Regions from separate parts of the Cellulomonas sp. zg-ZUI22 genome, predicted to be linked through region 3. Evidence: riboswitches for the same ligand, from Rfam matches in the RefSeq annotation. Region 3 holds a riboswitch; each other region holds the start of a gene.

Region 1 (5,387 bases), 940 kb from region 3:
CCCGCCAACGCCGCGTTCTCCGGGTCGTCGTCGTGGCTGTCGATCTCCGGCACGGCGGACGTGGTAAGGGACCAGGCCCGCATCGACGAGCTGTGGAACCCCGTGGCGGCGGCGTGGTTCCCCGACGGACCGACGACCCCGGAGCTGTGCCTCGTGCGGCTGCGGGCCGAGACGGCCGAGTACTGGGACAGCCCGGGCGGGCGTCTGGCGACCGTGCTGAGCCTCGTGAAGGCCAAGGTCACGGGCACGGCGTACGACGGCGGCGAGAACGCGACCGTCGACCTGTGAGCCGGCGACGGTCTCCCGGTTCCTCCCGGTTCGTCCTCCTGGTGGACGCCCCTGACGGCGGCCGGGCCCGCTGCGCTACGGTCCCGGCCATGCGATCTCGACGGCGTCTCGCGCTCCCCGTCCTGCTGCTGCTCACTGTGGCCGCGTGCTCCGAGGGCACGACCCCCGAGCCGGAGCCGAGCGCGTCGGCGAGCGACGGGCAGATCGCTGCCCCGACCGTCCCGGGGCGCGGTCAGACGGAGCTGCCGACCGTGGAGCAGCAGCAGGAGGCGCTGGCCTCCGCCGGCGAGTCCACGGAGGCGTTCGCGGCCCCGCTCGACGCGGGCGAGAGCGAGGTCGGCCAGGTGGCCGACGTGCCGGCGGGCCCGTACCTGCTCCGCGTCGTGTGCACGTCGTCGGACGGCGGCCCGGTCACCGTCACCGTCGCCGCCGCCGCCGACGGTACCGAGCTCACGTCGTACCAGGCGCCGTGCGTCCCGGTCTTCCAGGGCGGGTCGACGATGGCGGACAGCGACCCGTTCGAGGTCCCGGCCGGTGCCGTGGACGTCGGCGTGACGGCGGCGGCGGACTCCGTCGTCGCGGTCGGCCTGGTCGCCGCGGGCTGAGCCGACCGGGCTGAGCGAACCGGACCGAGCCCGCGCGGCGCGGGCCGGCGGCGTCCGCGCGGGTCAGTCCGGCAGCGTCGCCAGCGCCTGCGCGAGGTCCTCCCGCAGGTCCTCGACGTCCTCCAGCCCGACCGACAGCCGCACGGTGGCCTCGCCGATGCCCACCGCGGCACGGCCCGCCGGGCCGAGCCGGCGGTGCGTCGTCGTCGCGGGGTGCGTGACGATCGACTTGGCGTCGCCCAGGTTGTTGGAGATGTCGACGACGCGCAGCGCGTCGAGGAACCCGAACGTCGCCTTCTTCGCGACGTCGGGCGTCGCACCCGCCGGGACGGCGAGGTCGAGGGTGACGACCGTCCCGCCTCCGGTCTGCTGGGCGCGGGCCAGCGCGTGCTGCGGGTGCGAGGGCAGGAACGGGTAGCGCACCTGCGCGACCCCCGGCTGCTGCTCCAGCCAGCCGGCGAGGTCCAGCGCGGACGCGGCCTGGTGGCGGACGCGCAGGCTGAGCGTCTCCAGGCCCTTGAGCAGCACCCAGGCGTTGAAGGGCGACAGCGACGGGCCGGTGTTGCGCAGCAGCGTCTGCACCGGGCCGCGCACGTACTCCTCCGAGCCGAGGATCGCGCCGCCGAGCACCCGCCCCTGACCGTCGATGTGCTTCGTGGCGGAGTAGACCACCACGTCGGCGCCGTGCTCCAGCGGGCGGGAGAAGACCGGCGTCGCGAAGACGTTGTCGACGACGACGGTCGCCCCGGCCGCGTGCGCCAGGCGGCTGACGGCAGCGATGTCGACGAGGTCCTGCATCGGGTTCGACGGCGTCTCGAAGAACACGACGTCCGCGGGCGTCGCGAGGGCCTGCTCCCACTGCTCGGGCACGTGGCCGTCGACGTAGTCGGTCCGCACGCCCCACTTCGCGAGGATCTCGTCGAGGATGACCACCGAGGAGCCGAACAGCGCCCGCGCCGCCACGACCCGGGAGCCGGACCGGACGAGCGCGGCGAGCGCCGTGAAGACGGCGGACATCCCCGTGGCCGTCGCGTAGCACGCCTCCGCGCCCTCGAGCAGCCGCAGCCGCTCCTCGAACGTCGCGACGGTCGGGTTGCCGTAGCGCGAGTACAGGAACCGGTCGACCTCGCCCGCGAACCCGGCCTCGGCCTGCGCGGCGGTGGCGTAGGTGTAGCCCTGCGTGAGGAACACGGCCTCCGACATCTCGCCGAACCCGCTGCGCACCAGCCCGCCGCGCACGGCGAGGGTGTCGGGGCGCAGGGTCCCGCGGTCGAGGCGGTGGTCGTCCCAGTCGCCCGGGCCGGGCGGCAGGTCGGGCGGCAGGTCGGGCGTGCTCACGGCTGGAGCCACGGCAGGCCGGCGGCACGCCAGCCCGTGTGCCCGCGGTGACCGTCGGGGCCGGTCGGGCCCTCGAAGCCCTCCAGGACGTTGTACGCCGGGCCGTAGCCCGCGGCCGTCGCCGCCTGCGCGGCGCCGATCGACCGCTGCCCCGACCGGCACAGGAACACGACGGGGCGCTCGTCGCCCGGCGCGACGCCCGCCGCCGAGAGCTGGTCGAGGAACGCGGCGTTCGGCCGCCCCGAGGGGTAGGAGACCCACTCCACCAGTGCCGCCTGGCGGCCGAGGCCGCGCAGGTCCGGCACGCCGACGTAGCGCCACTCGGCGTCCGTGCGGACGTCGACGAGGACGGCGTCGTCGCGCTCGGCGAGCAGGTCCCAGGCCTCGGTGGGGGTGAGGTCCCCGGCGTACCCGGGTGCGGGACGTGGCTGCACGGTCATGGTCCTCCCATCGTCTCTGGCGGTAGCACCCTCGGCCACGGTCGCCCGTGCGGGTTGCTGCGGCGTCGTCGAGCCAGATCTCTCGGCCGCTCTGGATGGTCGCCGCGATGCTACGCCAGGGTGCGTCGCCACCGGCAGGGCGTCTCACGCACGCCCCGCCGCGGTGCGACGGGGCCGCGGGCCGTGCCAGGGTGGTGCGCGATGGACGCCCCCGAGGACCTCGTGCTGCGACCCGTGACCCCTGATGACGTGCCGGCGCTGACGCGTCTGCTGCACGACGCGTACGCGGACCTCGCCGCGCGCGGCCTGAACTTCACGGGTGCCACCCAGGACGAGGCGACGACCGCCCGGCGCAGCCTCGGTGTGGGCGCCTCGTGGGTGCTGGTCGACGCGGCCGGCGGCCTCGCGGGCACCATCACCGCGACCAGCCCTCCTGGCCGCGGCATCAAGGCGCTCACCGACCTGGCGCTCGAGCCGGACCGCGTCTGGCTCAACCAGCTCGCCGTCCGTCCGGACCTGCGGGCGCGAGGGCTGGCGACGTACCTGTGGGGCGTGCTGCGCGAGTGGTCCCTCGCGCGCGGCATGCGGTCGGTGGGCCTGGACACGGCGGAGCCCGCTGCGCCGCTGCGCGCGATGTACCGGCGGTGGGGCTTCGTCGACGCCGACGTCGTGCAGTGGCCCGGCAAGACGTACCGCAGCGTGGTGATGCTGCACAGCCTGGAGCGCGCGCCGCGAGGTACGGAAGGTGAGACGGCGCGTCTCGCATCCTGAGAGCGGCGGCGTGGTGCCGTTGACATGCCCGCGCCGGGCGGCCGATCCTCGACACAGGTCATGAGCGCCAGCGACAAGCCCCGGCTCGCTGGCCGGCAACCCTCCTCCGCGGTGGGGTGCCCCGGGTGACGACCTGGCCGCGCGCCGTTCGGCGCCGGCAAGCGCGGGGCCCTCGGCGGTCCCCGGACCGTTCCGGAGGAGCACCATGACCACGATCACCGAGCTGTTCGCGTGTGCCGACGAGGCGTCGGGCACCGCGGCCCCCGGACCGCGCAGCGGGGACGCGCCGCTGCTGCCGGTCGTCGGCGCGTCGACCACCGTCCCGCTCGTCGACGGCACCAGCCGCACCTACGCCAACCTCGACTGCGCCGCCAGCGCCCCCGCGCTGGAGTCCGTGGGCGCGCGCGTCGCCGAGGTGCTGCCGCTGTACGCCTCGGTGCACCGCGGCGCCGGCTACCTGTCGCAGGTCTCGACCGCGCTCTACGAGACGTCCCGGCAGTCGATCGCCCGCTTCGTGGGGGCCCGCGAGGACGACGTCGCGATCATCACGCGCAACACCACCGACTCGCTCAACCTGCTCGCCGGCGTCGTGCCGCACGGCGAGGCGGTGCTCGTCCTCGACGTCGAGCACCACGCCAACCTGCTGCCGTGGGTGCAGCACAGCGGGGGCGGGCAGTCCGGGACGGGGCGCGTCGCGACCGTCCTGCCGGTGCAGCCGACGGTCGCGGCCACGCTCGACGCGCTGCGCACCGAGCTCGCACGCCGCCCGTACGCCCTGGTGACCGTGACCGGGGCGTCGAACGTGACGGGGGAGGCGCTGCCGCTGGACCGGGTGGTCGCGCTCGCGCACGGTGCCGGTGCCCGGGTCGCCGTGGACGGTGCGCAGCTGGTGCCGCACCGGGGGTTCTCGCTGGCCGCGACGGACGTCGACTACGTCGCGTTCTCCGGCCACAAGACGTACGCCCCGTTCGGTGCCGGCGCCCTCGTGGGGCGCCGGGACTGGCTCGACACGGGCACGCCGTACCTCGCAGGGGGAGGTGCGGTGCGTGACGTGCGGGCCGACCGGACGGTCTGGCAGCCGGCACCTGCCCGGCACGAGGCCGGGTCGCCCAACGTGCTCGGGGCGATCGCGCTCGCGCAGGCCTGCGACACGCTCGCCGACCTGCCCGCGGGTGCGCTCGAGGCGCACGAGCAGGCGCTGCGGGACCGCCTGGTGCGAGGCCTCGAGCGGCTCGACGGCGTGCGCGTCGCGCGGATCTGGCCGGACTCGACCGACCCGGTGGGCGTCGTGACGTTCACGGTGGCGGACCTGAACCCGGGCCTGGTCGCGGCGTACCTGGCGGCCGAGCACGGCATCGGCGTGCGCGACGGGCGGTTCTGCGCGCACCCGCTGCTCGCGCACCTCGGGGCGTCCCACGGCGCCGTGCGCGCGTCGGTCGGGGTCGGGACGACGGCCGAGCACGTGGACCGGCTCGTCGCCGCGCTCGGCGTGCTGCTGGTGCGCGGGACGCAGGCGGAGTACGAGGTGGTCGACGGCTGCTGGTCCGTCGTCGACGACACGCGCCCGCTCATCGAGGTGCAAGGGCTGGACCACCTGGCCGCGACCGCGGCGGCCGCCTGCGGGCCGGCGCTGGACGACTGAGGCGCACCGACCCGGCCGTCGCGCCGGCGACGCGCGCCCCGCGGCGGGCGACGTCCCACCGTGCGGGACACCCGCGAATCCGCTGGTCGCCCGGTCGGGGCGGGGGGAGGATCGTCCGCGTGCTCCACGACCTGACGCTCGACGGCCACGGTGTGCGCCTCGTCCCCCTCGCCGAGGACCACGCGACGGCGCTCGCGGCCTTCGTCGACGACCGGGTGTGGGCGGGCATGACGTCGCCCACGCCCCGGGGCGTCGACGATCTGCGGGACGTCGTGCGGACGGCCCACGGGACGCCGGCGCGGT
Region 2 (5,387 bases), 510 kb from region 3:
CGCGGGCCGGGTGCCGGAGCCGACCGCCGAGGTCGCCGCGCTGGCCACCGAGATGTTCCTCACCGACGAGGGGCGCGACCTGCTGTACCGGTCGGAGCCGGAGCTGCTGGGTGCGGCGGAGTTCACGGGGCGGTGCGACCGCGGCGACGCCCCCGCCGGGCAGAGCGGTGGCGCGGTGGGCTGCTACCACACGGCCGCCGGCGGTCTGGAGACCGGTGGGCGCATCGTCGTCTACGAGCCGGCGGACCCCCGCCTGCGCGGGTTCGTCGTCGAGACCGCCGCGCACGAGCTGCTGCACGCCGCGTGGAACGAGCTCACGGCGGATGAGCAGGCGACGGCGCTGGCGGCGCTGGAGCCGGTCGTCGCCGGCATCGACCCGGCCGACGACCTGCACGAGCAGCTCGCCGGATCCGTCGGCGGCACACCGGCCAACCGCGCGACCGAGCTGTTCGCGTACCTCGGCACGCAGGTGTGGCAGCCGGGTGGGCTCGACCCGGCGCTCGAGGGGCTGTACGGGCGGTTCATCGCCGACAGGGAGTCGTTGGTGGGGGTGCACACCGCGTTCGAGCAGCAGCTGGACCAGCTCACCACCGAGTACGAGTCCGCACTGGCGACGTTCGAGGGCCGTCAGATGGAGCAGGTCAGGGCCACGATGGAGCTCGACGCGGACACCGACGAGCTCGCGCAGTACCGCGCGACGATCGAGGAGGAGGAGGCGCGCCTCGCGTCGCTGCCGGCCTCCCAGCGCGCGCGGTCGCTGCTGTCGTGGACGTGGCGCGACGGCACCACGCTGCCGCAGGCGCCGGCCGACGAGCTGCTGGCCGATGCGCGCGCCCTGCTCGCCCGGGACGAGGCGGAGCTCGCCGCCCGCACGGAGGCGCTGCGGGCCACGGATGAGGAGATCCTCGCGGAGCAGACGCGGATCACGACGGTACGGGTCGAGCTCGAGGCGCTGCTCGGGCAGCTCGTCCCGGGGTGATCGTCGGCCGGGACGTCCCGGCACCGCCGGACGACGCCGCCCCGGGGCCAGGGGCGCGGCGCCGTCCGGCGATCACCTCAGGCCTCGAGACCCGGAGGCAGCGCGATCTCGTACCCGATGCCGCTCAGCGCCGTGGCGTCGTCCGCGGCGTCGATGGTGCTGCCGGGCAGCAGCACGTCGGACAGGACCCGTCCGGTCGCGTCGGCGTGGTGGATCGCCGTGACCCCCCGCCCCCGGTACTGGTAGGCCAGCACGAGCACCCAGTCGACCGGCGCGGCGTCGGGGCCGCGCCCGTGCCGCAGCGGCGGGTCCAGGTGGTAGAGCGTCGCGGTGTGCGGCGGGATCGGCCGCCCGTCGTCGGCGCCCTCCTCGGGCTGCAGCGAGGCGACCTGCCATGCCACCGTGCGCCCGGGACGTCGCTGCAGCGTCCGCAGGCACGGTGTCCGCTCCTCGCGTGACGCCACGGCGACGTACCGGTCCCCCACGCGCACCACCCCGAGGTCGTCGTGCACCCACACGGTCGGGTCGTCGGTGCGCAGGTGGGCGACGAACGGTGCGTGGTCGTGCAGCCACCAGGTCGCGGTGGCACCGGAGGCGTGCTCGAGGCCGATGCGGTGCGGCCCCACGACCGTGAGCCGCCAGGGCGTCCCGGAGGCGGCGACGGCGCGGGCGACGAGCTCCGGCTGGACGACGTGGCCCGGTGAGGTGGACACGCACACCACGTGGGTGGGGGGATCGAGAGCGAGGTCGGACACGGGTTCTCCCGGAGGTCGAGCGTCTTCCCGTGCCGGCGGCGCGGGCGGATCTTCCTCCGGGGGCACCGTGCGCTCTGCGCGGTTGCCAGTCGGCCTGCCGGAGGGCTTGTGGCCGAGCTTCGTGATCGGGGCCCACGGTAGCGGCAAGGGCTGACATCACCGGCCCGTCGGGGAGATCCAGACCGTCGTCACCAGCTGACGGCCCGGCTCCCTCAGGCTGCGCCCGGGCCACCGCCCACCGCGCGCACGGCCAGGTCGGCCAGGTCGTCGGCGTCGAGGCCCGGCCATCCGTGCAGCTTCTGCCGCCACTCGGCGGGCACAGCCGCGGCGCCGTGCGCCGCACCGGCGAGCGCACCGGCGATCGCCGCGACCGTGTCGGTGTCACGTCCCCCGCGCACGGCGCGCTCCAGGACGTCGACGAGGTCCGCGCCGTGGTGCAGGGCCGACCAGGCGCCCTGCAGCGCCTGCACCACCCACCCGTTCTTGGCGAAGTCCGCCGGCTGCAACTCCTCCGCCTCGGCGATGACGGCCGCCCACCGTGCCCGCCGGTCCGCCGGGAGCCACGTGAGCTGCGCCGTCAGGTCGACGACGCCCTCGCGCACCGCGTGCCGCACCGCCAGCGACCACAGCACGCACGCGTCCCCGGCGTCGGGGTCGCCGTGCGTGAGGTCGGAGACGGCGCGCGCGGCCGCCGCGAGCGCCTCCTCCCGACCGTCGCCGAGGTACCCGAGCGCCACGGGGCCGGTGCGCATGAGCGTGCCGTTGCCACCCGCGTGCCGGGGGTTGGCGGCATAGTGCTCAGCGGACTGCCGACGGGCCGCTGCGGCGGTGGGCTCCGGCAGGGCGTCGAGCAGGGTGCTGGTCTGCACCCCGATGTCCGTGGCGGTCAGCGCCCACTCCGCCCACGCGGCGACGATCCGGTCGAGGCACGCCTCGTCGGCGAGCGAGCCGCCGTCGGCCAGCACCTGCGCGATCGGCACGGCCATGGACGTGTCGTCGGTCCACTCCCCCGGCTCCCAGTCGAAGCTGCCGCCCCCGGCCATGTGGACAGGCTGGTCGTCGGGCAGCGGCGGACCGAACTCGTAGCCGGCGCCCAGGGCGTCGCCCGCGGCGGAGCCGAGCAGGGCGCCGATGGCGCGGTCGGTCTGGGCAGGGGTGAGGGGCATGGGACCTCCGGGGGCGGGGACAGCGGGTGCCCGAGGGTGCCACGAGGCACCGACATCGCTGGTCGGAGGGCCTGCGCGTCACCCGTCGGCGGTTGCCCCGGCGGGTGGGCCGGCGAGCAGCTGCCGGACGCGCGCGTACTTCGCCACCAGTCGCGCCCGGGTCGCGTCGTCCAGGGCCGCGAGCCGGGCGGGGTCCGTGTTGTCCGCCAGGTCCGCCGTCTTGACGGCCACGGCCAGCGGGTCGCGCCGCACGCGTGCGATGTAGTCCTCCAGGGGCTCACCGGCGACCTTGCTCACCGCGACGACCGCCGCGACGACGTCGTCCGGGATGCCGGCGGCGCGCAGGTCGTCGGGGGTGACGTCGGTGTCCTCGACCACGTCGTGCAGCCACGCGGCGGCGACCACGCGCTCGTCACCGCCGGCGGCTGCGGCGTGCGCGGCCACGCGCGCCGGGTGCCCGATGTAAGGCGCACCGGCCTTGTCGCTCTGGCCACGGTGGGCGTCGGTCGCGATCCGGCGCGCGGTGGTGACGAGGTCGGTCACGACGCGCCGTCCGGGGCGGGGTCGGGGGCGGGATCCGGTGCGGGATCCGGACCAGGTGCGCCCGCGGCGGGACGGTCGACGGTGAGGCTCGTCGCCAGCGCGCGGACGGCCTGCTCCAACGCGGCCACGTGCGGCTCGCCCGTGGTGGTGCCGGTGAGCACCGCCAGCCAGATCGAGTCCGGCACGGGTGCGGCCACCTGGACGGTGTGCTGCTCGCCGCCGGTGACGGTCTGCTCGGAGCGCGTCGCCAGGAGCCCGGGACCCAGGCCCGTGGCGACGGGCTCCCCCGCCCGCAGCACGAGCCGCGCGAGGTCGAGGTCGGCCCGGACCGGCGCGGTGCGCAGCCAGGTCAGGCTCATGGTCGAGACGTCGGGCTCGTCGTGCTGCTCCGGGGTGACGTCCGTCGGCAGGTGCAGGAACGTCGCGAGCGCACCGCTGGCGGCGCTCGCCCGCGCGACGCCGTGCAGCAGGTACCCCAGGCCGCCGCGGCGGCGGTCGTCCAGCGCCGCCCACAGCGGGGTCCGCGCGACGAGCGCGAGCAGGTCGTCGCCGAGCGAGGCCGAGTCCCCGCGCAGCGTCTGCCAGCCGGCGGGCGCCTGCAGCGTGAAGGCGAACGGCGGGCGCGCAGGCGTCCCGGCGCGACGTCCCGGGGGTGCGGCTGCGGTGCTCACAAGCCGCGAGCCTAGCGAGGGACGGCGGCGCGAACGGGGCGAAACACCTCACCCTCGGGACGACGCCCACGACACGGGTCGAACCAGTATGTTTCGGGCAGCCACCGACGACCCGGAGGGACGCCCGATGACCGCCGTCGACGCGGCCGAGCAGCGCGTGCAGGAGCTGCAGGCCCTGCTCGCCGCCGTGCGTGCCGCCCGCGCGCGCGTGCCCTCGCTGCGGCGCGCGACCGGGACGGTCGGCGCACCCGGGAGCTGGACGGGCACCGCCGCGCACCGGCTGCACCACGACGAGCTGGTGCCCCTGACCGACCAGCTGACTCATGGCCTGGACCGGGCTGAGCAGGCCGTGCTGGACGACCTGCAGCAGGCCCGGCGCGCGCTCACCCGCGCGGAGGACGAGCAGGAGGCCGCCGAGCGGAGGCCCGCGTCGTGACCCGGGTGGTGGAGGTCAGCGCGGACGCGGTCGCGGGTGTGCGCTCGGACGTCGCGGCGGTGCGGGAGTCGCTGGACGCGGACTGGGGATCGCTGCGGTCGCGGGCGCTGGCGCTCGGGGTGCGCACCTCGGGGTTCGACGACGTGCTGGGCGCCCGTGACCGGCTGGGCACCCACGTGCTGCCCGTGGTCGACCGGCACCTGGACCGGGCCCGGGCGCTGGAGCAGCTGCGGTACGGGTCGATGGGCGGACCGCTGCCCGTGCTCGACGTCGACCCCGCACCCCTCGCGGTGCCGTTCACCTCCTCCCCGATCGGCGACGGCGGCACGACCCTGACCTGGGCGGCGACCTCCCAGGCCGAGGTCGAGGCCGACGAGCAGCAGGCCCAGGAGTCCCGCGGGATCGGCGACTGGTTCGCCGACCGGTGGGACGACGCCTCCGACGCCGCGGCCGACGGCACCCAGTGGGTCGCCGACAAGGCCGGGCAGGCCTGGGAGGCCGTCACCGACGCCGGGGCGGCCATCGGCGACTGGTGGGAGCGCACCACCGCCGACCTCGGCACGTGGATCGACACCCACCTGGACGGGGTCCGCGAGTTCATCGGCCGACACGTGGCGGTCTTCCGGTTCCTGGCCGACGCCCTGCGGATCGTCGGGTGGATCCTGGTGGCCGTCGGGGTCGTGCTGTCCGTCGCGCTGGCGATCATCGGCGCCATGGGCGGCACCGCCGCCGGCGCGGTCTTCGGGTTCGGCGTCGGCGCTGTGCCCGGCGGAGCGGCCGGCGCCGTGGCCGGGCTGTCCCTCGGCCTGAAGGTCCTCGGCGTGGGGTTCACCCTGG
Region 3 (5,387 bases):
TGACGTACCAGTTCGAGCCCGGCACCGAGGCCGACGGGGTCACCGTCCACATCCCGATCTCGCAGCTGCCGCGCGTGCGGCCCGAGGGGTTCGACTGGATGGTCCCCGGCATGCGCGCCGAGCTGCTGACGGCGACGATCCGCGCGCTGCCCAAGCCGGTGCGCGTGCAGCTCGTGCCCGCGCCGGACGTCGCGCGGGCTGTCGACGCGTGGCTCGACGAGCACTCCGCGTCGTGGGTCGACACCGTGCGCGCCGGCGACGCCGCCCCGTCGTTCCGCGAGATGTTCGCCCGGGCCGTGCGTGCGCTGCGTGACGTCGAGGTGCCCCCCGACGCCGTCGACGAGGACCGCCTGCCCGCCCACCTGCGCATGACGTTCCGCGTGGTCGGTGACCGCGGCGGTGTCATCGACGAGGGCAAGGACCTGCTCGCCCTGCAGCGCCGCAACGCCGACCGGGCGCAGGACGCCGTCGCGTCCGCCGTCCGCACGGCCGTGCGCGCCGCCATGGAGGAGGCCGCCGCCCAGGCGGGCGTGCCCGCGACCACCACCCCGGCTGCGGGGGACGCCGAGCGGTCCGGTCGCCCGGCCCGCGGTGCCGACGCGGGGAAGCAGCCGGGCCCGGGCGGCACCCCGCGCGCGACCGGACGTCCCGGACCGACCCCCGGCCCCGGTGGCGCCCCGACCCCCGACCTGGAGCGCACCGGCCTGACGACCTGGCCCGACCTGCCCGCCCCGCTGCCGGACGTGGTCGAGGCGACCACCGCCGCCGGCGGCGTCGTGCGTGCCTACCCGACGATCGTCGAGGAGGGCACGGGCCCGCGGGCGGGCGTCGCGCTGCGCGTCCTGGCCGACGGCGCCGTCGCGCAGGCGGCCGCGCGCCGCGGTCTGCGCCGGCTGCTGCTGCTCGACGTCGGCCTGGCGACCGCACGGGTGACCAGCCGCTGGAGCGGGACGCAGGCGCTCGCCCTGGCCGCGTCGCCGTACCCGAGCACCGACGCGCTGGTCGCCGACGTGCAGCTCGCGTCGATCGACCGGCTCGTGGCCCGCCACCTGGGCGGGCGGACGGCACGGGACGTACGCGACGCCGAGGCGTACGCGACGTTGCGCGCGACCGTCCGCGACGGCCTGGAGGACGACGTGCACCGCGTGGTCGGCGACCTCGTCACCGTGCTCACCGCGTCGCGGGAGCTCGACGCCGAGGTCCGCGGCGCGAACAGCCTCGCGCTGCTCGCCACCGCGCAGGACGTGCGGGAGCAGTCGGCCCGCCTGGTCCACGACGGGTTCGTCTCCGAGGTCGGCGCCGAGCGCCTGCCGCAGCTGGTCCGCTACCTGCGCGCCGCGCGGCACCGCCTGGCCAAGGCCGCGGAGAACCCCACCCGCGACGCCGACCTGGCCTGGCAGGTGCACGACGTCGAGGAGCTGTACACGGGCGCCCGCGAGCGCGCACGGACCGCCTCCCCCGACCCGGCCCGCGACGCGACGCTCGACGACGTCCGCTGGCTGCTGGAGGAGCTGCGCGTCAGCCTGTTCGCCCAGCAGCTCGGCACGCCGGTGCCCGTGAGCCCCACGCGCATCCGCAAGACCCTCGCCGGCCTGACCTGACGGCTCCCGTGCGCCGGCGGCCCCGGCGCTCGTCCGGCCGCCCACAGCCCTGCGGCGCGCGCGGGTCCCCACCGCGCCGCCGCGCGGGGCGCGGGCCGTCGGGAGGCCGGTCCAGACTCGGGGCATGACGTCAGCACCCACGCCGCCGTTCCGCTGCTTCGGTGGCAGCGACCCCCTCTACACCGCCTACCACGACGACGAGTGGGGCGTGCCCGTGCACGACGAGCACGCGCTGTACGAGCGCCTCGCCCTCGAGGCGTTCCAGTCCGGGCTCGCCTGGATCACGATCCTGCGCAAGCGGCCCGCCTTCCGGGAGGCGTTCGCCGGGTTCGACCCCGAGGCGGTGGCCCGGTTCGGCGAGGACGACGTCGAGCGGCTGCTCGCCGACGTCGGGATCGTGCGCAACCGCGCCAAGATCGAGGCGACCGTCGCCAACGCGCGCGCCGTGCTCGCGCTGCACGCGTCCGGGCGCACCCTCGACGAGCTGCTGTGGTCGTACGCGCCCGGGCCGCGGCCGCGGCCCCGCACGTTCGCGGACGTGCCGTCCAGCACGCCGGACTCCGCCGCGCTGGCCAAGGAGCTCAAGAGCCACGGGTTTCGGTTCGTCGGCCCGACCACCGCGTACGCGGCGATGCAGGCGTGCGGGGTGGTGGACGACCACCTCGAGGGCTGCGTCGTGGTGCGGCGGGGGGCGGCCGCCGCGACGGGCGCCGATACTCCCCCAGGGTGACAGCGCGCCCACGGGCTCGGCACGGGCCCACCTCGCGGCTAGTGTGCCCGCATGGCGGAGGATCGGGAGCTCGACGGGCGGTACGCGGCCGTACGGGCCGCGCACGACGCGTGGCTGAGCGAGGACGACGCGGACGCCGTGGTGCTCGAGGCCGTCCAGCACGGTCTGCTGGCGGTCCCCGTCCTGGTCCCCACCTCGTCCCCGGGGCTGCCGCACCAGCGCACGAGCCGGGAGGGCTCGGTCCTGCAGCGTCGGCGCCGCTGACCTGCAGGGGGCCGGCGAGCGCCGCCGTCGACGACCGCCCGCGACGCCTGCGGGCCGGACGAGGGCGTCTCACATTCCGAGTAGCGCTGTCCGCCATCCGGGCACAGGCGTACGATCCTCGGCGACCATCCAGAGCGGCTGAGAGACCTGGCTCGACGACGCCGCAGCAACCCCCCTCCTCGCGAGGGTGTGGGTGCTTCCGCCAGGAACGATGGAGTGACGATGAGCGTGCGCGACCGTGCCACCGACCCCTCGTGCGGGGCGTCCCACCCGACAGCTGCGCGTCCGGCGCGATGAGCGTCGTGGCCGAGATCCCGACCACCGCCCCGCCGACGAGCTCCGCGGCGGCGTCCGGGCCGGCGTCGGCGGCGCCGGAGCCCTCCCGCGCCGCACGGCGTCGGACCGACCCGGCGGGCGCCCTGGACCGCCCCACGGTCTCCTTCGAGCTGTTCCCCCCGCGCAACCCGGACGCCGCCCCCCGGCTCTGGGCGACCGTGCGCGAGCTCGAGTCCGTCGAGCCCGACTTCGTGTCGGTCACCTACGGGGCGTCGGGCCACACGCGGCAGACCACGCGAGCGTTCGTCCGCCGGCTGCTGCGCGAGACGTCGCTCAACCCGATCGCCCACCTGACCTGCGTCGGGACCTCGCGCGACGAGGTGACCACGATCGTCGAGGAGTTCCTCGACGAGGGCGTGCGCTCCTTCCTCGCGCTGCGCGGCGACCCGCCCGCGGGCGAGCCGGACTGGCGGCCGCACCCGCAGGGCGTGCACACCGCCGCCGAGCTCGTCGAGCTGCTGCGCGAGATCGAGCGCCGCCGGTGCGGCCGCAGCGCCGCACAGGCCGTGCGCGCCCGCGTCCGCCCGCTGTCCGTGGCGGTCGCGGCGTTCCCCCGCGGCAACCACGCCACCGGCGGCACCCGCGCCCAGGACGTCCAGGCGCTGCTGGCCAAGCAGGAGGCGGGCGCGGACTTCGCGATCTCGCAGGTCTTCTTCGACGCCGAGGCCTACCTGGGCCTGGTCGCCGAGGCCCGCACCGCGGGCGTCACGATCCCGATCGTGCCGGGCATCATCCCGACCACCGACCCCGCGCGGCTGCACCGCGTCCAGGAGCTCACGGGCGTCCCCGTGCCCGACCGTCTCCTCGACCTGCTCGGCTCCACCGACGACCCCGTCGAGCGGCACCGCCGCGGCACGCGGGCCGGCGTCGACCTGGTCAACCGGGTCCTCGACGGCGGTGCGCCCGGCGTCCACGTCTACACCTTCAACAAGCACGAGGCGGCGCTCGACCTGCTCGACGGCGCCGACCTCGTCGGCGGCCGCCGCAGCACCGTCGCCGCCCACGACCTCACCGCGCCCGACGGCACCCCCGCCGACGCGACCACGACGACACCGCGAGGAACCCTGTCATGACCGACACCACGCCCGCGCCGGCGACCCCGGCCTTCCCCGCAGGCTCCGTCCTCGGCTACCCGCGCATCGGCCCGCGCCGCGAGCTCAAGAAGGCCCTCGAGGCGTTCTGGGCCGGCCGGACCTCGGCCGACGAGGTCGAGGCCGTCGCGGCCGACCTGCGCCGCCGCACCCGCACCCGCCTGGCGGAGCTCGGGCTGGCCACCGACGCCCCGGCCATCCCCAGCGCGTTCTCGTTCTACGACCAGGTGCTGGACGCGACCGCGCTGGTCGGCGCCGTGCCCGCCCGGTTCGCCGACCTGCAGGACGCCGACGGCCGCCTCGACCTGGCCGGCTACTCGACCGTGGCCCGCGGCCGCGGCGACGACCTCCCGCTCGAGATGACGAAGTGGTTCGACACGAACTACCACTACCTCGTCCCGGAGATCGGCCCGGACACCGCGTTCCGCTACGCGTCGGACCGACCCGTCGCGGAGTTCGCCGAGGCGCTGGCCGACGGCGTGCTGACCCGGCCCGTGGTCGTCGGTCCCGTCACCTTCCTCGCGCTGGCGAAGCCGACGGAGGACGCCCCGGCCGGCTTCTCGCCGATCGACCGCCTCGACGACCTGCTCCCCGTGTACGCCCGGCTGCTCGCCGAGCTCGCCGCCGCCGGTGCCACCTGGGTGCAGATCGACGAGCCCGCGCTCGTCTCCGACTCCGTCGGCGTCTCCGCCGAGGTCCTCGCCGACGCCACGACGCGCGCCTACCGCGCACTGGCGACCGAGCTCGCCCGCCCGCAGCGCCCGGCCATCCTGCTCGCCGCCCCGTACGGCGACCTCGGTGCCGCGCTGCCCGTCGTCGCGGCCACCGACGTCGAGGGCCTCGCGCTCGACCTCGTCCGCGGCGACGCGCCGACCGTCACCGTCCCCGGCCTCGCCGGCAAGACGCTCGTCGGCGGGGTGATCGACGGCCACAACATCTGGCGCGCCGACCTCGACGCCAAGCTCGCGGTCCTCGAGCAGCTCGGGACGCTCGGCGCCGCCGCGGTCACCGTCGGCACGTCGACGTCGCTGTTCCACGTCCCGCACACGCTCGAGGACGAGCCGGCGCTCGACCGCACGCTGGTCTCCTGGCTCGCCTTCGCGGACGAGAAGGTCCGCGAGGTCGCGACGCTCGCCGAGGGCCTGACCGCGGGCCGCGAGGCCATCCACGAGCAGCTGCTCGCCGCGTCCGACGCGGTACGCTCCCGCGCGACGGCCCCGGGCGTCGTGCGTCCGGAGGTGCGCGAGCGTGCCGCCGCCCTGACCGACGAGCAGTTCCGCCGCGGCCCGTTCGACCAGCGCAAGGCCGCCCAGGCCGCCCGCCTCGACCTGCCGGCGCTGCCGACGACGACCATCGGCTCGTTCC

The links. Region 3 has a riboswitch for S-adenosylmethionine ahead of J1G43_RS00800 (methylenetetrahydrofolate reductase). Riboswitches for the same ligand answer to the same signal wherever they lie in the genome.
Region 1: another riboswitch for S-adenosylmethionine. It lies ahead of J1G43_RS05035 (aminotransferase class V-fold PLP-dependent enzyme); the one in region 3 lies ahead of J1G43_RS00800 (methylenetetrahydrofolate reductase).
Region 2: another riboswitch for S-adenosylmethionine. It lies ahead of J1G43_RS03145 (hypothetical protein); the one in region 3 lies ahead of J1G43_RS00800 (methylenetetrahydrofolate reductase).

What each region holds. Positions count from the first base shown of each region.
Region 1 is NZ_JAFMUZ010000001.1:1,108,805-1,114,191, forward strand. Features, by position in the region: gene J1G43_RS05010 (pyridoxamine 5'-phosphate oxidase family protein) at 1-288, shown strand, start outside; gene J1G43_RS05015 (hypothetical protein) at 378-893, shown strand; gene J1G43_RS05020 (O-succinylhomoserine sulfhydrylase) at 957-2,204, opposite strand; gene J1G43_RS05025 (rhodanese-like domain-containing protein) at 2,228-2,671, opposite strand; SAM riboswitch class I at 2,676-2,773, opposite strand; gene J1G43_RS05030 (GNAT family N-acetyltransferase) at 2,873-3,442, shown strand; SAM riboswitch class IV at 3,499-3,612, shown strand; gene J1G43_RS05035 (aminotransferase class V-fold PLP-dependent enzyme) at 3,648-5,084, shown strand; gene J1G43_RS19555 (GNAT family N-acetyltransferase) at 5,204-5,387, shown strand, end outside.
Region 2 is NZ_JAFMUZ010000001.1:680,683-686,069, reverse strand. Features, by position in the region: gene J1G43_RS03150 (hypothetical protein) at 1-979, shown strand, start outside; gene J1G43_RS03145 (hypothetical protein) at 1,057-1,734, opposite strand; SAM riboswitch class IV at 1,749-1,861, opposite strand; gene J1G43_RS03140 (ADP-ribosylglycohydrolase family protein) at 1,947-2,900, opposite strand; gene J1G43_RS03135 (HD domain-containing protein) at 2,979-3,443, opposite strand; gene J1G43_RS19540 (hypothetical protein) at 3,440-4,114, opposite strand; gene J1G43_RS03125 (hypothetical protein) at 4,242-4,550, shown strand; gene J1G43_RS03120 (hypothetical protein) at 4,547-5,387, shown strand, end outside.
Region 3 is NZ_JAFMUZ010000001.1:166,974-172,360, forward strand. Features, by position in the region: gene hrpA (ATP-dependent RNA helicase HrpA) at 1-1,601, shown strand, start outside; gene J1G43_RS00790 (DNA-3-methyladenine glycosylase I) at 1,726-2,331, shown strand; gene J1G43_RS00795 (hypothetical protein) at 2,383-2,595, shown strand; SAM riboswitch class I at 2,718-2,824, shown strand; gene J1G43_RS00800 (methylenetetrahydrofolate reductase) at 2,889-4,004, shown strand; gene metE (5-methyltetrahydropteroyltriglutamate--homocysteine S-methyltransferase) at 4,001-5,387, shown strand, end outside.